Regions from separate parts of the Clostridium subterminale genome, predicted to be linked through region 1. Evidence: riboswitches for the same ligand, from Rfam matches in the RefSeq annotation. Region 1 holds a riboswitch; each other region holds the start of a gene.

Region 1 (6,812 bases):
TTTAAATGCCTTGTATAAGAATTTATATAGTTTAACGGACAAGTCTGGCATTTTAACATGTTTAGTGACAAAATTAATTTTTTTATTTTCAAAAAAATTGTTGCCATTAATAGAGGAATTTGCTCCGGATGTAATCATTACTACCCATCCCTTTCCTACAGAAATGATTTCTATATTAAAGGGAAATAAAAGTATAAAAGTGCCATCAATATGTATAATGACTGATTATGCTCCACATAATACATGGATAAAACCTAATGTAGATGAATATTGTGTAGCATGTGAAGACATGATAGAAGGTATGATAGATAGAGGAGTTGCACCTGAAAAAGTTCATCCTTATGGAATTCCTGTATATAGTGGTTTTTTTCATCAAGATGAAGAAGATAAAAAAATACTGTTAGATGAGCTAGGTTTATGCGAAAATAGAATGACAGTGTTAGTGATGGCTGGAAGCTTCGGGGTATATAATATAGAAAAAATTTATAAGAATATAAGTAATATTCCTATGGATTTTCAAATTATAATTCTAACGGGTAATAATAGAAGATTATATAATAAAATTAAAGAGCAGATTAAGTTTAGTAATAAACAAACAAAGCTTATTAAGTTCACCAATGAAGTGCATAGATATATGAACTTAGCAGATGTTTTAATTACTAAACCAGGAGGATTGACAGTATCAGAAGCTTTAGCAGCAAATCTTCCTTTAATTACTTTTGATGCAATACCAGGACAAGAAGAAGCAAATGCAAAGTTTTTATTAGATCATGGAATGTCCATATCTATAGGCAGCGGTGATAATTGTATTGAAGCTATAGAGGCTTTGCTTAAGGATAAAGACAAGTTAAAAGAGATTAAAGAAAATTGTATGACTTTTGATAAATCAAATTCAACCATTGAGTTACTAGAACTTATAAGAAGATTAATTAAAGAGAATGAGGCTGAAAGCAATTCGGAAATTGCTTAGAACTTAAATAATTAAGACCAAGGTTTTTAAAGCCTTGGTCTTTTGCTTTAAATTATAAGTAGTTAGTCTTATTTGTGTAATTTTGTAACGGCATTAATAAATTCATCTAAAAATTTGAATGAGCCATTTTTCATGTGTAAAAATCCCATTATAGATAGTATAACTCCACTTAAAGAACCAACTATCATATCAGTCATAGTATCCATAAGACTATTAAGCTGAGAATCAAACCCAAACAGTTGATCTCCCGCAAATTCCCAAAATTCCCATAGAGCAGCTCCAGAAATCGTAAAGAGTAATATATATATACCTATAAATAATGGTGGTAAGATTTTAAGATTACTTTCACCTATAAGGGGCTTTAAAATAGCTAAAGCTAAAAATCCTAAAAGAACACCTGAAGCAAAATGAAGAAATAAGTCCCACCAAGGTAGTATTGAGTACATATTATACATTCGGCCTAAAAGTAGAGCTAAAAATATAAAGAATTGTAATAGAAAATCAGGTAAATTAGACATTTTAACTTTAAATAAATTTAAAGTTATATCTGGTATAAAAGAAGTGACAAAAATTATTAGAATATTGATAATATAATTGGCGTTATTACCCACTTTTACAATTGAGTAATAAATAAATAGCACTAATAAAATTGCTCTAAATATCCACTTGAAAAATAAAGCAAAAGAAAGTTTTGTATTTTTCATAGGTTTCCCTCCATGTTATTTTTGAAAGTAACTAAAATAAGAATAAATATATTTCATATATAATATTTCAAAAACATAACAAAAATATAAGCTAATTTAACATTATAACATATGAAATTAATATAATTAAATTAGTTGTATTATTTTTCTATAAGAATAAGTTTTTCTGCTCTAGAAAGTTTTTTTATTTCACATTCTCTTTTTAAAGCTGAAGATTTGTCAGGTAAATTTTCATAGTATACAATTTCTACAGGTAATCTGCATCTGGTGTATTTAGCGCCCTTACCGCTATTATGGCATTTAAGCCTTCTACCTAAATTAGTTGTCCACCCTGTATATAAAGTATTGTCGCTACATCTTAATATATAAACAAAAACCATATCTATACCTCAAAAATATATTAAAAATTAGAATAATTATCACTAATACATAATACTATTTAAATAGTATAACATTATTTTATCATGAATATATTATACTATTTTATAAATACTGGTGTATTGATATTGAATTAAATTAAATCATAAGGTATAATTAAAGTGAATTAAAAAGAAACAGCAAATAATATGTTGATTTAAATTGAATAAAGTATAGTTTTAGGTACATTATGTTTAATAGGGAAAGTGGTTAAATTCCACTACAGCCCCCGCTACTGTGTACGGAGACGAAATCTCATAGAAAAACCACTGGAGTGTATTTCTGGGAAGGTGAGATGGAGGATGATACGTGAGTCAGGAGACCTGCCTAAAGCATAGATATGACACTTCGGAGGGAAGGGAGTTAATAGTTTAGTTTGTACTTATATTACAAATTATAATTATGTTGTGTAGTTAAATTGAATTTTAACCTCTACCTTTTGGGTAGGGGTTTTATTTTGCACTAATTTATTAAATTTGGAGGAACTAGGATGAAAAAGGCTATATTAGTAGTAAGTTTTGGAACTACCTATAAGGATACATTAAAATTAACTATAGAAAAGATTGAAGATGAAATAAGAGAAAGATTTAAAGAGTATCATGTTATGAGAGCTTTTACAGCGCATATGATAATAAGAAAGATAAAAAATAGAGATGGAATAATTATACCTACTCCTGAGGAAGCTTTAGAACAACTGTATAAAGAGGGATATGAGGAAGTTATAGTTCAACCACTTCATATAATACCAGGAGAAGAGTTCCAATATGTTAGATTAGTAGTTGATAAGTTTAAAGCAAGTAATAAATTTAAGTCTATAAAAGTAGGTAGGCCAGCACTTCACTTCCAAGGAGGAGAAGAAACTCCTAATGATTATGAGGTATTTATAGATGCTATAAAAGAAATTATACAAAAGGATAAGACCATGGTATTTATGGGACATGGAAGTAATCATCCAGCTAACTCGGCCTTTGTAGCCCTTCAAAGTGTATTTACTTATTTAAATTATGACAATGTATATGTTGGAACTGTAGAAGGATATCCTACCGTAGATATGATAGTGGAGATTCTTAAAAGAAAAGGTATTGATCATGTTAAGTTAGCACCACTTATGTTAGTAGCTGGAGATCATGCCACTAATGATATGGCCTCTGATGAAGAAGATTCATGGAAAACTATATTAGAAGAAGCTGGAATTAAAGTAGACATATATCTTCATGGTTTAGGTGAGATTGAAAAGTTCAGACATATATATGTAAATCATGTACAGGACGTAATAGATAATAAATATCTTCATTTAGGAGATACAAAGAAAACACCGTAAAGGAGTTAATTATGAATAGTATAATAGTTTCTTCAAATAGTAGTGGCGGAGGAAAGACCACTGTTACATTAGCACTTATGAAAACCCTTATAAATAGAGGATATAAGGTTCAAGGATATAAAGTTGGACCAGATTACATAGATCCAGCCTTCCATAGAGAAATAACTGGAGTAGCTACAAGAAACTTAGATTTATTTCTAATGGGAGAAACAGGGGTTAAAGAGAGCTATTTAAGAGGTCGAGGTGATGTAGGAATTATTGAAGGAGTTATGGGGCTTTATGATGGAAAAGGCATAGATACTAATTTCTCTACAGCTCATGTATCTAGAACTTTAGATTTGCCTGTAGTGTTAGTACTATCTCCAAAAGCTCAATCAGCTACTTTATGTGCTGAAATAGAAGGCTTAAGAAATTATGAAGATGTGAACATAGTAGGGGTAATACTTAATAATATTAGTGGAAGTTACTATAACCTTTTGAAAAAAGCTATTGAAGTAAACTGTAAAGGAATCAAGGTTTTTGGATACATACCTAAGGATGATAGGTTAGCTTTAAAAAGTAGGCATTTAGGACTTGTACAGAGTAGCGAGGTTGAAGATTTATCAAAGAAGATAGAGTTATGCAGTAGCCTTATGGAAGAGTATGTGGATGTAGATAGTCTTATAAAAGAATTTAGAACTTCAGGTATTAAGGCTACTAACAGTGAAGATTTTCACGTCGAAAACAGAGATTTAAAGATTGCAGTAGCTTATGATAAAGCATTTAGCTTTTACTATAAAGAGAATATTGAGCTTTTAGAGGAAATGGGACACGTTGAGTATTTTAGCCCTCTAAAAGATAAGGAATTGCCAAAGGATGTAGATTTTATATATATAGGTGGAGGATACCCAGAAGTATTCAAGGAAGAGTTATCTTCTAATAAATCTATGTTAAATAGTATAAGAGAAGTCTTAAATAGTGGAGTAAAATGCTATGCAGAATGTGGTGGACTTATGTATCTTACAGAGAGCATAGATGGAGTTGAAACAGTAGGTTTCTTTAATGGAACATCTTATATGACTGGAAAGCTTAATAATTTTGGATATGCAACTATAAAGATATCAGAAGAAAATTCTATAGTGCAAAAAGATATGATAATTAATTGTCATGAATTCCATAAATCACTGGTGAATTTAAGAGAAGAAGAAATATATGAATTGGAAAAGAAATCCTACGATGGAACCACAAAGAAGTGGAAGTGTGGGTATGTAAAAAATAATGTTTTAGCAGCCTATGGACACATACATTTCTTTTCTAATATTAATTTTTTAAAGAATTTAATTAAATAAATATAAATTAAAAATAAAAATTTATCAAGGAAAAGTTATTTCCTTAAGTAGGAGGAAAAATGGATTATATAAAAATACCAATGGACATAGAAAAAAGAAGTTTTGAAATTATAGGAGAAGAAATGGGGCCTCATAATTTCGATGATAGAGAGCTCTCTATAATTAAGAGAGTTATTCATACCACAGCAGATTTTGAATATAAGAATTTAGTCTATATGTCAGATGATGCTATAGATACGGCCCTAGAGATTCTAAAAAAGGGAACAACTATATATACAGATACTAATATGGCACTTTCAGGAATAAATAAAAGAGCTTTAGAAAAATTAAATTGTAAGGTTGTATGTTATGTATCAGAACCAGAAGTTGCAGAGATAGCAAAGGAAAGAGGAATAACTCGTTCGATGGCTGCAGTAGAAAAAGCGGTAGGAGATGGAGTGGAATTCTTTGTGTTTGGAAATGCTCCAACGGCTTTATTTAAACTTAAAGAGTTTATTGAATCAGGAAAGTCTAATTGTAAATTTATTATAGGAGCTCCAATAGGATTTGTGGGGGCAGCTGAATCAAAAGAAGAAATAGAGAAAGTAAAAGATGTGTCTATGATGACAGTTAGAGGAAGAAAGGGCGGAAGTGCAGTAGCAGCAGCTATAGTCAATGCCCTTATGTATATGTTAGTAGAAAGATAAGGCATCTTCAAAAAATAAATTTGTTATTTATTTTCAGATGCCTAATAAAGAAGGTATTAGAATGCTAGATTTATATGTTAACAGTAATGGTAAAAAGTTAAGATGTGGTTATACTACAGGGTCTTGTGCAGCAGCAGCTGCTAAGGCAGCTACCTACATGCTTTTTACTGGTAAAAAAATTAAAGAAATAGAGATTAATACACCAAAGGGAATAACTTTAAACTTAGTTATAGATGAAGTTATTTTAGGTGAGGATTATGTAGAATGTTCCATTATAAAAGATGGTGGAGATGACATAGATGCTACCCACGGATTACCTATATGGGCAAGAGCTGAAAAAGGTGAAGAAAGATATATTTTAAAAGGTGGAAAAGGTGTAGGAGTAGTTAATGGCGAAGGACTCTATATTGAAAAGGGTGAAGCTGCTATCAATCCAGTACCTAGACTCATGATAGAACAAGAGGTAAGCAGTGTACTTCCAGAAGATGAAGGAGTTACTATTACTATATTTGTACCAAGGGGAGAAGAAGTAGCTAAGAAAACCTTTAATCCTAGGTTAAACATAGTAGGAGGGATATCCATATTAGGAACTACAGGGATTGTTTATCCTATGTCTGAGGAGTCAATTAAAGAATCAATAAAAATTGAGATAACACAGAAGGCTTTAAAAAATAAATCTCTTATATTAGCCTTTGGTAATATGGGAGAAAAGGTTGCAGAGTCTATGGGATATTCTATAGATCAGGTGGCTATAATATCAAACTTTGTTGGTTTTGCAATAGAATGTTGTGTTAGCTGTGAAGTTAAAGAAATAATTATAATAGGTCATATAGGTAAGATATGTAAGATATCTGCTGGAAGCTTTAACACTCATAGCAGAGTATGTGATGTAAGGCTAGAAGTAATAGCTTTAGAGTTAGCATTAGCAGGAGCTCCACATGATTTAATTAGAAATATATATGATGAAAAGACTACCGAGGGAGCTATAAAAGCTTTAAATGGTGAGTATAGTGAGATATATAAGACTATTGTAGATAAAGTAAAGAAGAGAATGGAACTTTATAGCTACGATGAACTTAAATGTGATGTGGTTATGTATTGGGGTGCAACTAATCCTAAGATATTGGCTACAACACTATAGGGGTGAAAAGATGATATATGTAGTAGGACTTGGACCGGGAAGTAGAGATTATATACTTCCAAAGGCTGTTGAAACTTTAGAAAATAGTGATATGGTAGTAGGATTTTCTAGAGCTCTAGAGAGTATAGACTTTATAAATACAAATAAAGCAGTAGTTAAGACTTTATCAGATATTCTAAAGATAGTAGAAGAAAATCCTAGCAAAAAAATATCTATAATTGCATCGGGAGACCCTTGTTTTTATG
Region 2 (6,812 bases), on a different contig from region 1:
GAATAGTAAGGGTTTTCGAAGGCTACCTTATCTGTACCAGAACCATCTTGACTTAGCTTCATACCTTCAACAGCTATTGCGCTTTTTTCAGCAACTCCTTCTACATCTAAATGGTTTTGAATTGCTGCAAGAGCCCAACCACGCATATCTAAATCAAAACCCTTACTACATGCTTGGTTAGCTACAATTTTAACTAAATCCTCATCATAACATCCTGCAGCATCTAGTGCATATAATGCCCAAATATTACAGGCAAAAGGTCCATAAGACCCCTTTTCATCTCTAAGATTCTTAAGTCCTTCTACATAGTTTACACCGCCATAATTATATGGATTTTCTCCAATCATAGTTAGTTCTAAAATAATACCAGCATAATCTGTAGCTTGATTTAGTCTATGCTTCGTTACATCATATACATAGTATCCATCTAAGCTTTCATTAGCACTAGTCATAGCAAAAATATCCCAATATGCTTCATTCATTTTATCTTTTTGTTTATTTTTGCATCCATCAATAGCGTTCTTTAATATTGTTGAAGCTTTTTCCTTTGTCTTCTCATAATCGCCTGATGTATCCTCGGAATCTGGCCTCTTAATTGCAACAGTATAATTATTTGTAAATCCATCTAAAGAAGTAGCCTTAAATATAACCTGATGCACTTTTGAAGGATCTGCTTCTACAGTATTATTTGTAACTCCAATAGGCTTAGAATCAATTCTATTTAAATAAACTTCAACATTACTTCCTGTTCCTGGAATAAAATTTAAACTTACATTAGAATCAAAGGAATCAGGTATAAGATAATAATCCTTTATATTTTTCTCATAAGATTTTGTTACTTTACCTCCAGTAACCTCTAGCTTGTCTAGGATTGCATCCGTAATCTGCCAGTTAATGTTTATATTATGCAATGCCTGAGCACCTGTATCCCCATTAGCCGGAATAACACTAATTGGAATTGCATCATTTTTATCACTATCTAATTTTAAAAAGTATCCTCCATCAATGACTTTACTATTTGGTATAAATACCTCTGCCGCTGGATCATTAGTTTCTACTTGCATATATACATAGGGATTTGAAGAAGTTAAATTAATACTTGCTTTTTCATCAACTTTATTAGTAGACAATAGCTCTGCAAATCTATCTGTTCCATGAGCTTTATCATTAGCTCCTTGAAATATCTTTACAGATTTTATAGAAGTATCTGTTCCTTTTGGAACTTCATAGGTGTTTTCTCCATCTCTATATAGTAAAAGAGTTATTCCTCCAAGTATCTCTGATCTTCGTTCTTGGAAAGCTTCAATTGAACTTGTAGTAAGCTGAATTATATTTAATCCTTGTTTTAAAGCAAACTCTTCACTTATTTCATTGCCACCAATTTGTTTCCATGGTCCTCCATTCAAGCTAATTTCATAGGAATTTGTCCTATAAAACCCATCTTTACAACCTTCATAAAAAGCATCTTTAGATGATGTCACTGATTTTTCTAATTGCAATCTTATAGATGAAGTACTGTCTGGAATTTTACACTTTTCATCTTCTCCACAAACTCCGATTCCCTTAGTTTTTGTCATAATTTCGTTGCCATATTGATATTCATCAGCTAAGGGCTTAGAAGTTTTTCCATCTAATATATTAATTTTATCTGGCCAGTTATTATTTAAATCCCTGGCAGATTTTTTAAAGGAAACTACTAAATAATTTTCTTCTTTCTTATCTCCATCTTCTACTGTTATTTTAAATACATTGGTTCCCCCGGCAGCTTTTATAAAATTTTCCATACTTGAATTTTTTTCCAGGCTACAGAAGGGATTATTTTCTTTATTTTCAACTAGTTTATTTTGGTCATTAAGTTTATAACCTTTATCATAGTTAATAGATAAATCTTTTTTAGATTTATTCTCTGGATCTGTCATATCCTCAATAGTAATTTTTGCTGTATTTGATTTTCTAGTACCTGTAATTCTTAAAAATCCAAGAGTTCCACTAGAAATATCAGCGTAATAAACATTATCTGTACCTTCTATCTTATTGGCTTGTGAAGCCTTCCATGAAATTGAATTCTGCATCTGCATCCCACATGCTACTATTAAACTGGTTAACTCTGTAGATTTACTAGATTCTTCATCTTTAGCAAAGACTTTAACAGGAATTGCTGTTATAACAATACACATTACGCATAGATATACGATAAATCTTTTTATTTTATTCATTTTCTCCCCCAAATAAACAGATGATCAAAGAAGTCTTTAATCATCTGTAAAATATTTTTATTATCTAATTTTACCAAGTTTCTGATACTGCACCATAATCAAAAATAATTGTCATACCATCTGTTAATGAAACGTTACTAGAATATAAATTTGATTTTACTCCGTTTACATATAAAGTCCATGTATCACCAGTCCAAGTATGAGTGCCATCAGGATTTTGAACAGTACCTTTATCTACAGTTGTCATTCTATCGAAGTAAAGAAAGTAGATTCCTGGCTTGCCAGCACTTGGCTTTAAATCCCAATTATAGCTAATAGCAGCTTCTGTATTGGGATAATTAGAATCAAGTAATGGAGTTACCTCTGTTGCTCCCTGACTCATATAATATTGATTATAAGCAAAAATTAAAGCATCAGCTGTAGTTGGTGTCTTTATACCTTCGGTAGCATAATTAGTATATGGTTGTGTACTATATAAATGATCTGAATTTATTGAACTTAATTTAGATTTTAAATCATTAAGCTTTACTGTTTCATTAATATAAGTCTCTCCATTCATCTGAATCTGAACATTAACAGTTTCATTAGCATTTGCAAAGGCATTTATATTTGCATTTACACTAATAGCTAAGGTCATAACTAAAACTAAAAGAAAACCAAAAAACTTTTTCATTTTTTTACTCATTATAATTCTCCCCAATCTTTTATCCCCTTAACATAACATTTATCTTGCCCTTTTAATTCATTATAGTCATAACCACCCGTAAAACGGGTGGCTTGCACTGTGACTATAAGCATTTTGCGTTCCATCTGCATAGCAGGTGGTTTTCTTAAAACTAATAAAAGTATTTGTTACCTTCATATCATTTTTTATAAATCTTAATTATTTATTAAAATATTTTATCCCCTAATTTTACCAAGTCTCAGATACTGTACCATAATTAAAAGTAATTGTCATACCATCTGTTAATGAGATGTTACTAGCATATGAATTTGATTTTACTCCATTTACATAGAAAGTCCATGCCTCACCAGTCCAAGTATGGGTACCATCTGAATTTTGAATAGTACCATTATCTACAGTTGTCATTCCATCAAAGTAAATAAAGTAGATTCCTGGATTACCAGTATATGGCTTCAAATCCCAATTATAGCTAATAGCAGCTTCTGTATTTGGATAATTAGTATCAAGTAATGGAGTTACCTCTGCTGATCCCTGACTCATATAGTATTGGTTATATGCAAAAATTAAAGCATCAGCTGTAGTTGGTGTCTTTATACCTTCGGTAGCATAATTAGTATAGGGTTGTGTACTATATAGATGATCTGAATTTATTGAACTTAATTTAGATTTTAAATCATTAAGATTTACGGTTTCATTAATATAAGTCTCTCCATTCATCTGAATCTGAACATTAACAGTTTCATTAGCATTTGCAAAGGCATTTATATTTGCATTTACATTAATAGCTAAGGTCATAACTAGAACTAAAAGAAAACCAAAAAACTTTTTCATTTTTTTACTCATTATAATCCTCCCCAATCTTTTATCCCCTTAACACAACATTTATTTTGTCATTCTAATTCATCATAATAAAAGTATTTGCTACCTTCTTATCATTTTTTTATAAATAGTTATGTGATGAATTTTACCAATAATTTTATCCCCCCTTATTTCAGCATGTATTTATCTATAATTTTCATTTCAGTCATTTTTCAAATTTCTAAAAGTTTTTATGCTATATAGTTAAGCTTTTATGCTCATTTTTTTAAAAATGGGCGTAAAAAATAAACATCTGCTATGCCTTCAGATATCCATGCTTATAATTGGTAAAACTTGCACAGTGAAATCTATTGATTTACCTTACTGTTGTGTTCTGACTTAGGTTCATCCTACTTAAAGCGCCTTCCCAGTTTTTATACCAGTGGCATTTTTGCTTTGTTCGTCACCCTTACAGTAGGGATTAACTGTGTCGGAATTGCACCGACTTCCTTAACGAATATTTCTCGTCATAAAATAAATCAATGATTACGATTAAATTTTTATTAGTAGTTTTACATATATTAACTTTATGTAAATTATACTACCATACAATTTGTATTATAGATATATTACCCTAAATTGTCAACTAAATATTTATATGTTATTATTTATATATTCATACATATATTGTTCCAAGCTTGAACTTTGCAATTCTCAATTAAACTTTCATATTAAAATAATATTCAAAAATAATTATATTAGAACCATTATCCATAACTTGATGTAATAATATACAAACAAAATAGAATTATCTGTTTTGTAAGAGTATCTTTATTGTGATTTTCATACTTCCTTAGGGTACAAACAATGTCCGCTCCTCACATCTCCATATGTAAGTTACTCCATCTTCATGAACTCAAGAAAAATTAAAATTGTTCTAATCAAAAAAAGAAAACGCCGCTAAATTATCTTTAGCGACGTTTTTATTTTTTTACAGTGTAATTAAAATCCTACTTTGCAGCTTCTTTAGAAGATGGAAGAATTACTTCAACCTCAGAATGTGGACGTGGGATTACGTGAACTGATACTAATTCTCCAACACGTTGTGCAGCAGCAGCACCAGCATCTGTAGCAGCTTTAACAGCTCCAACATCGCCTCTAACCATAACAGTTACAAGTCCGCCTCCAACATATTCTTTACCTATTAAATATACGTTAGCTGCTTTAACCATAGCGTCAGCTGCCTCAATTGATCCTACTAAACCTTTTGTTTCTATCATTCCTAATGCATCGTATTTCATTTTATAATCCTCCTAAATATCTTTTTTTATTTATATTATAATTTTTAATTATAACCACTTATTATGTTGCTTTTTTACTTTACTATTGTTATTTTTGATTTTGAGTTAATGCCCATTGCATTAGCTTCTTCTATATCAAGATGACATTCAAGTTTTGAAGCATCATTAGCTCTAATAGCTACATTACTATATATTCCGCCTCTTAAATCGTCAAATTTTATAGATACTATATCTCCATCACAAACTCCTAAATTTTTAGCATCTTCAGGTGTCATGTGAATATGTCTTTGTGCAACTACTAAACCTTCTTCAATTTGAACAGATCCTTTAGGTCCTACTAATGTAATTCCAGGTGTTCTGCTTAAATCTCCAGACAGTCTTACATTTGATGCTGCTCCAAGTTTAATGCAATCTCCATTTAATACTTCAACCTGAGTCTTACTTCTTACAGGTCCAAGAATTCTAACTTTTTCAATTGCACCTTTTGGTCCGCAAATTGTTACAAGCTCCTTGCATGCATATTGTCCAGGCTGAGATAACTCTTTAAGCTTTGTAAGATTGTAATCTGTACCAAAAAGAATCTCTAAATCCTTTTGTGATAGATGTACGTGTCTATTAGAAACTCCTACTGGAATCTCAGATGAGTTTCCCTGAGATGCAGTGTTTTTTTCATCGTTTTTCACAGCTTCTAGTAAAAGCTTTAATACTGCTTCACAATTATCCATTAGTTTGCCCCTTTCATAGCGGCAACTATTTGGTTAACTAAGTCTAAAATCTCTTCATTTTTTGTGCTATCAGTATTGCAATTAGTATTGTTAACGCAAGCATTATCTTTATTTAAAGCCGCTGCAGCTGCTGCAATTTGAGCTGGACTCATATTCATAAGCTGATTTTGTACGCTGTGACAATTCTCAGCAGTTTTTATACAGTTGAAAGTTGGGTCATTAGATGCTAATGTTGCACAGTCTTTTAAACCATAAGCAACTCTCTTAATGTTTATAAGGTGCTCAGGAGTAACATTTTCAGATACTGAGCTTCCTCCCCATGTACCACAACCTAAAGTGAATGAAGGGTTAAGACCTGTGCTTGCACCTGTTCCACCTTGTGTTCCACCAGTGTTAACAAGAATACGAGAAGCTGGCTTTTTAGCAAACTTCATAACTATGTCTCTATCTTCAGTATGGATACTCATTGTGTGACCAATTCCATTTTGAAGTAATTCAATACTTAAATCACATGCTTGGTGCCAATCTTTTACTGTATAGAATCCAAGAACTGTTGTAAGTTTTTCAAATGATAATGGATTACCTTCACCTACTCCATTTTGTCTTCCTATAAGTACTTTAGTTCCTTGTGGAATTTCAATTCCTGCAGCACTTGCAATAACTTGTGGACTTCTTCCAACAAATTTAGCATTCATAGCGTGTCCATTTTTGAATAACAGTTTACAAACTTTATCAGTTTCTTCTGCTGTCATGAAATATCCACCATGTTTTTTGAACTCTTGAATAACTGCAGTTTCATTACATTCTTCACAAATTATTGATTGCTCAGAAGCACAAATTGTACCATTATCAAAAGTTTTACTTGCCATAATGTTTCTAACAGCTTTTTCTATATTAGCAGTTTTTTCTATATATGCTGGAGAGTTTCCTGCACCAACACCAAGAGCTGGTTTTCCTGCACTATAAGCAGCTTTAACCATTCCTGGACCACCTGTAGCTATTATTATAGCAACTTCTTTGCTTTTCATTAACTCATTTGTAGCTCCAATTGAAGGTGAAGTTACACATGTTATAACATTCTCTGGTG
Region 3 (6,812 bases), on a different contig from region 1:
TTATGTCATAATCTTCTTTAGTATCTCTATCCAGAAATTTTTTATGTGGAGATCTACCCATAAGTAATATATCTTTTACTGAGAAATCAAAATTATAATTATTATGTTGAGATAGAACTGCTAGTTTTTTAGAAGTTTCTTTAATAGATAATTTGCTTAGATCAATATCATCTAGTTTAATTATGCCACTACTGGGTTTTAGGGTTCTATATATACATTTTAATAAAGTGGATTTGCCACTACCGTTTGGGCCAATTACCCCTATAAATTCTTTGTTATTAACATCTATATTAATACCTTTTAGAATATCAGTGTCACTTATTTTAACTCTCATATCTTCAGTTGAAATATGCATTAGTTGCTACCTCCAAATCCATAGGATTTTTTTATCATGAGCCATACAAAAAAAGGTGCTCCTATCATAGAAATCAATATACCAATAGGAATCTCTGCACCCTTTATTATAATTCTAGATAGGACATCTGCCCAAATTAGAAATATTGCACCTAGTATAGCTCCTATAGGAATTATTTTTTTATGATCTGTACCAAATATAATTCTAACTATATGAGGAATGATAAGTCCAATAAATCCAATCATACCTGAAGAGTATACTATTATACCGATCATTAAGGAAGTTATTATTAAATAAATGATTCTAAATTTATGTAAATCAGTACCTAAAGTCACAGATACTTCATCACCTAAAAGCATTAGGTTTAGAGTTCTATATTGGGTCATAAAGAATAATGTTCCTATAAAAATAATAGGAAGTATAAAAGAAATTTCATTCCAATTAGCACCAGCCAGACTACCCATAAGCCAAAAACTGATATCCTTCAATCCCTGAGCATCATTGGTAATATAAACTATAAAGCTTGAAAAGGCACTGCATACAGAGCTAAGAGCCATTCCAGAAAGAAGCAGTTTTACAGAATTAGTTCGTCCACCTATATTAGAAAGCTTTAAAACTAACATTGAAATAGTAAAAGCACCTATAAATCCCATTATTCCAATATAACTGCTACCAAGACTTGTTCCAATACCGAGGATAATTGCTAAGGTAGCACCAAGAGAGGCTCCTGAGGATATTCCAAGGATATAAGGGTCAGCTAAAGGATTTTTAGCAATAGCCTGCATTACAATACCAACTACGGATAATCCCATTCCAACGGCTATGGCTAAAACTATTCTAGGCATTCTAATCAACCATATAACATCTATTTTGGAAGTGCTCATAGAGATCTCACCTATATTAAAGAGTTTATAAAGAATAATACTATATACTTCTTTTATTGATATATTTACAGAACCAATGGCAACAGCTAGTCCTATTGAGGAAATAAGTATTATTAAAAGAACAAGAGAAGTACCTATATAAATAGGCATTTCCTTAAAAATATTAGAATCTTTAAATTTATTTTTATTTTTCATCGTCATAGTATTATTTACCTAAGGTTCCATATAAACCTTCAGAGAAAGTATTTATTCCATCTATAGTTCTGATACCACTAGAATACATTTCTCCTAAAGATATAGGATATACTCTTTTATTTTTAACAGCTGAAAGTGTTTGAAGAGATTCATCTTTCAAAATTTTATCTACTTCTTGTTGAGGAACATTATCATCACCTCTATCCATATATACTACAAATATACAATCAGGATTTAGATTTATTAAATCTTCGTTACCAATGCTATTTCCTTCAGGACTAAGTAAATTGGCACCAAGTTTTGTTATCATATCACCAGCTAAGGTACTAGCTCCATAAGTACTGATTTTATCCTTGGAGAACTCTAAAACTAAAGCATTTTGTTTTTCTTTACCCTTAACTGAATTAGATGTGTTTTCAACAGCCTCAGTAATTTTATTTACTAGTTCTTGCGCTTTATCTTCAACGTTGAAAATTTTTCCTAAGTTTAATATGTCAGTAATTTCATTATCAATAGTTTTCTCTTTAGCTACACCACTATTTAAAGACATATATGTATTAATACCATTTTCATTCCAGTAAGATACATCACCAAGACTTTTATCTTTAAAAAGGGAATACCAGCCAAGAATAAAGTCTGGTTCGGACATAACTACAGTTTCTTTAGATGGAGTAAACTCTTTTAAATAATTAACTTTTTCAAAAGCAGCTTTGTATTCTTCTTTTACAGGATGGTCAAGACCAGCAGCAGCTACTATTTTATCCTCAAGACCTAGAGCAAGAAGAGTTTCTATAGAGTTCTGATATACAGCAAAAACTTTTTCAGGTGCTTTATTAAAAGTTAGTTTTATAGGTTCTTTTTTGAAGTTATAAGTTTCAATTGTTACTGGATAATGAGAATCTGCGCTTTCATTTTGAGATGAATTAGAATTTTCTTTTGAAGTGTTTTTATTAGAGCTTCCATTACTACAACCTACAAGACTAAGGATAAGTAGCAAGCTTAATAAAATTGAAGTGATTTTTTTTAAGTGTTTCATTTGAATTCTCCTTTACTATTCCAATTATAATTAGTTAAATGTTATAATTTGTTATGAATACATAAGGATACTCTAAGTAAAACCATAGACAATACAACGTAGTTACTATGATTGATTAATATCACTCCTTACTCGAAGAGTATCGATATTTTAATATTGGAAAGTATCCTGACTTATAGATCATAATATTAACTAGCCTTCCCAAATCAATGACTCAGTGACTTAATTTAGTTAATACTCCCTAATTACAGTAGCGGTACTGTGTGGAAATTTCATCCATCTTCCTTTAAATTAACCAATATTATTCATATGCTATTATACCTAAACAAATCATACTCTATCATAATTGAGAAATCTTGTCAATGAATAAGGTGGAATAAATCTGTAAGTTGAGATAGTATTTGAATATATTGTTGAAAATAACAAAGAATAAAAGTATATGGTACATCAATGGCTGAGAATAAAGAATGAATATCAAATAATAAATATTGATTAACAAATATTATTAGGTTATAATGGAAATATATAAAATAAGAGATTATAGGAGGAATATAAAATGGCAACAGAAAAAATCGTATGTCTATGTAATGGAGTTACTTATGCTGCAGTAAGAGAGGCAATGGCTCAAGGAGCTAGATCAGTAGAAGATATTCAAGCTGCTACGGGAGCAGGAGATGTTTGTGGTGGATGCATTGAGAGAATTGAAAAAATATTAGGAGATGTATGCACATGTAGAAATGTCTCTACTAAAGAAGTAGTAAAAGCAATACAAAATGGAGATGATACTGTAGAAAAGGTAGGGGTAACTACAGGAGCAGGAACAGCATGTGGAAAATGTAAATGCGTTATTGAAAGTTTAATTAGCTCAAATAAGTAACACATATTACCATAGAAATAATTTAATTCATCAATTCTTATAAGAGATATGTATAAAAACCAAAAATATAGTGTATTGAAATGTAATTTATAGCAATACTATTAAAGAATAATTACATTATATATGATTAACAACATTAATCATATATGTCTATATTAAGGAGGAAGAGTAAATGTCAGAAAATAGAATTGTATGTACTTGTCAAGATGTAGACTATAACACTATTAAGAAGGCTATTGAAGATGGTGCTCAAACAGTAGATGATATAATGGAAGCTACTGGAGCAGGAACTGTTTGTGGAGCATGTATTAGTGAAATAGAAGAAATTCTTCAAGAAGTAAAAAAATAATTAATATGAATTTTTAGGTCTATATTGATATAACTACTTTTCATATCAATATAGACCTAAATTAATTTTTATAATTATTAGTTTTTCATCTGATTTTTAATATCATTCTTTATTTCTTTGGCTATTTCCTTTCCTCCAACCATAGCTTTATTGTAAATATTTTTAGCTAATTGACCTTCATCTCTAACCTCATCTTTCATTTGGTTTTTAAGGTCGCGAACAAATTTTTTTTCTGAAATAAATTCCTTAATATCGTCTTTCTTTTCACCATATTGAATTTTCATTCCATTATACATATCCTTAACTTCACCAGTAACTTTATTCATACCAGCTTTAACGTCTTCACCTATTCTGTTCATAAAAAATCTCCTTTCTTAACAATATTCTAAGTGATAATAGAAATGATTATTAACAGAATTAAAAGAAACATAAAATTTAATTCTATTTTCTATATAGTTTACTCAAAATGCATAATAATATTTAATGAATTTAATGGATATAGAAAATTAAATAGATTTAGTATATAAATTAGACTATGAGAAAAAATATTATATATGTATTATAAAGTAATAATATTTAAAAAAAGTAATATGTGTATTTAAAAAACACAGCTAATGTGGTATACTAAAAATGAATTAGGTATACATACCTTAAGTTGATATACATTTTGTGAAGTAAATTATACATAAAGCTAAGAGCGCTAACTATAAAGAAGCAGATAATAATCAACATAGTTAAATTTTTAACTATGTTGATTAAGAGTGTTGTAATTAGATAACAACAAATAGCTACATTAAAAAATATAACTATTTGCTGATATAAAGAAATCCATATATTCATCAAGGGGGGAAAGAAAATGTTTAAAAAATTTACGAATGGTTGTGTTAAATTAGTTCAAAATTACCTACCAGATCCATTTTTATTTTGTATCATTTTAACTTTCATGATCTTTATTTCAGGTGTTCTATTTACAGGACAATCTCCATTATCTATGATTATTCATTGGACAAATGGATTTTGGAGTTTATTAGCATTTGCAATGCAAATGGCATTAGTTCTTGTTTTTGGACATACTTTAGCTAGTGCACCAGCATTTAAAAAGATTACAAAAAAACTAGCTAGAATACCTAAAACTCCAACTCAAGCAATACTTTTAGTTACTTTTGTATCATCTATAGCATGCATATTGAACTGGGGATTTGGTTTAGTTATAGGAGCAATATTTGCAAAGGAACTTGCTAAGGAAGTTGATGGTGTTGATTATAGGCTTCTAATAGCTTCAGCATATTCAGGATTCTTATTATGGCATGCTGGATTATCAGCATCAATTCCATTAACTCTTGCTACGGGGGGGGAATCTCTAGTTACAGCTACAGCAGGAGCAGTAAGTGCTGCAGGAGTACCAACTAGCGAAACTATATTTTCACTATTTAATTTAGTTATAGTAGGAGTTTTAGTAGTAACTCTACCACTTATAAATAGAGCTATGCATCCAGATAAAGGAAATGTTGTAGTTATAGATAGGAACTTATTAAAGGATGAAGAAGAGTTCATAGAGATGCCAAAAGAAAAAATGACTCCAGCTGACAAGTTAGAAAATAGTAAAATGGTTACTTGGCTAATTTCAATAATGGGCTTTACTTATATAGTATATTACTTCATTACTTCAGGATTTGATTTAAATCTTAATATAGTAAACTTTATATTTTTATTTTTAGGTATTTTATTGCATGGAACCCCTAAACGATTTATAAATGCTTTAATGGATGGGGCTAAAGGAGCAGGACCTATATTACTTCAGTTCCCATTTTATGCAGGTATAATGGGAATGATGACTGGAGCTAATGCAGAGGGAATATCTTTAGCAGTTTTAATGTCTAATATGTTTGTAGTTATTTCTAATAAGGTTACATTTCCAATGTTCTCATTCCTAAGCGCAGGTTTAGTTAACTTTTTTGTTCCATCCGGAGGTGGACAATGGGCTGTACAGGCGCCTATTATGATGCCAGCTGGTGCTGAACTAGGAGTAAGCACAGCGAAAACTGCCATGGCTATTGCTTGGGGAGATGCTTGGACAAATATGATTCAACCATTCTGGGCTTTACCAGCACTTGGAATAGCCGGTCTAGGAGCAAAGGATATTATGGGATATTGTATAATAGATTTATTATACTCAGGAGTAATAATTGCTGTAGGCCTTACTGTTATAGGAATATAGAATTAATTTATAAAGTTAAATAATTAAAAACAAATAATATTTAGAATAATTTTAAATAGAGTATCTAAAAATTTACTAAGTTTTTAGATACTCTATTTATATTTAAAGTTCAAATAAATTAATTTACAGTTAGATTACCTACCCCTACATTTAAATCAAAGGTATATATATCTTCACCAGAAGTTTTAGCATTTATATCGATACTACCTACACCAGTAGAAGTATTTAACTTTACAGGAGAGTTATTTGGAATAGATATAACAGTTTTACCTACACCACCATCATAGGTCAAATTTCCACCAACCTCAGCAAATGCAATAGAAAGATTGCCTACACCACCATCAATATCTATATCACCACATTTACAAGAGAGGTCTATGGTTGTATTGCCAACACCTTGTTCAAGCTTAAAATCTTGAAAAACTATATCTTTAAGTGTAAGATTTCCAGCACCACCATCAATGTTTAATTTATTTATACTTATTCCATTGATAGACATATTACCAGCACCACCATTCAATTTTAAATCTTTATTAAAATCCTTAGGAATATTAATAGTAATTTCTCTAGATGTAGATTTATTAAAAAAATCTAAGTTTATAGCAGAATCTACACCATGTTCTTTAACATTAAGTGTATTTCCAATAACATCAATAGTAGTTTTATTTACAAAGGAGCTAGATCCTTTACAAGTTATAGTAAAATCTGAACTGTCAACAGAGTTAATAGTTACATTAGAAGCATGGATTGAAATAACCATATCTTCTATATTTTTCATAGGAATAGTTTTTGATATATTTTCATCATAAGTGGCTAAATTATTATTATTAAAATCACTAAAATTATTTCCAATATTATCCAAGTTATCTAAAAAGTCAGTACCTAAATTACCAAAAAG

Evidence for each region. A riboswitch is a leader RNA that binds a small molecule or an ion and turns the genes downstream of it on or off. The one in region 1 is predicted to bind cobalamin.
Region 2: linked by a shared signal. The riboswitch ahead of ABDZ93_RS08585 (DUF4430 domain-containing protein) and the one ahead of ABDZ93_RS06675 (sirohydrochlorin cobaltochelatase) in region 1 are both predicted to bind cobalamin.
Region 3: linked by a shared signal. The riboswitch ahead of ABDZ93_RS10405 (ABC transporter substrate-binding protein) and the one ahead of ABDZ93_RS06675 (sirohydrochlorin cobaltochelatase) in region 1 are both predicted to bind cobalamin.

Annotation. Positions count from the first base shown of each region.
Region 1 is NZ_BAAACI010000002.1:168,199-175,010, reverse strand. Features, by position in the region: gene ABDZ93_RS06690 (MGDG synthase family glycosyltransferase) at 1-970, shown strand, start outside; gene ABDZ93_RS06685 (DUF2238 domain-containing protein) at 1,039-1,674, opposite strand; gene ABDZ93_RS06680 (GIY-YIG nuclease family protein) at 1,815-2,054, opposite strand; cobalamin riboswitch at 2,256-2,436, shown strand; gene ABDZ93_RS06675 (sirohydrochlorin cobaltochelatase) at 2,582-3,412, shown strand; gene ABDZ93_RS06670 (cobyrinic acid a,c-diamide synthase CobB) at 3,424-4,740, shown strand; gene ABDZ93_RS06665 (precorrin-8X methylmutase) at 4,800-5,426, shown strand; gene cbiD (cobalt-precorrin-5B (C(1))-methyltransferase CbiD) at 5,488-6,567, shown strand; gene cbiE (precorrin-6y C5,15-methyltransferase (decarboxylating) subunit CbiE) at 6,578-6,812, shown strand, end outside.
Region 2 is NZ_BAAACI010000005.1:222,291-229,102, reverse strand. Features, by position in the region: gene ABDZ93_RS08600 (synaptonemal complex protein 1) at 1-2,216, opposite strand, end outside; gene ABDZ93_RS08595 (hypothetical protein) at 2,287-2,901, opposite strand; gene ABDZ93_RS08590 (hypothetical protein) at 2,901-3,032, opposite strand; gene ABDZ93_RS08585 (DUF4430 domain-containing protein) at 3,130-3,744, opposite strand; cobalamin riboswitch at 4,065-4,249, opposite strand; gene eutM (ethanolamine utilization microcompartment protein EutM) at 4,710-5,000, opposite strand; gene ABDZ93_RS08575 (phosphate propanoyltransferase) at 5,075-5,725, opposite strand; gene ABDZ93_RS08570 (acetaldehyde dehydrogenase (acetylating)) at 5,725-6,812, opposite strand, start outside.
Region 3 is NZ_BAAACI010000006.1:313,772-320,583, forward strand. Features, by position in the region: gene ABDZ93_RS10395 (ABC transporter ATP-binding protein) at 1-355, opposite strand, end outside; gene ABDZ93_RS10400 (FecCD family ABC transporter permease) at 355-1,434, opposite strand; gene ABDZ93_RS10405 (ABC transporter substrate-binding protein) at 1,445-2,470, opposite strand; cobalamin riboswitch at 2,612-2,785, opposite strand; gene ABDZ93_RS10410 ((2Fe-2S)-binding protein) at 3,027-3,347, shown strand; gene ABDZ93_RS10415 ((2Fe-2S)-binding protein) at 3,520-3,696, shown strand; gene ABDZ93_RS10420 (hypothetical protein) at 3,774-4,055, opposite strand; gene ABDZ93_RS10425 (short-chain fatty acid transporter) at 4,553-5,914, shown strand; gene ABDZ93_RS10430 (DUF4097 family beta strand repeat-containing protein) at 6,033-6,812, opposite strand, start outside.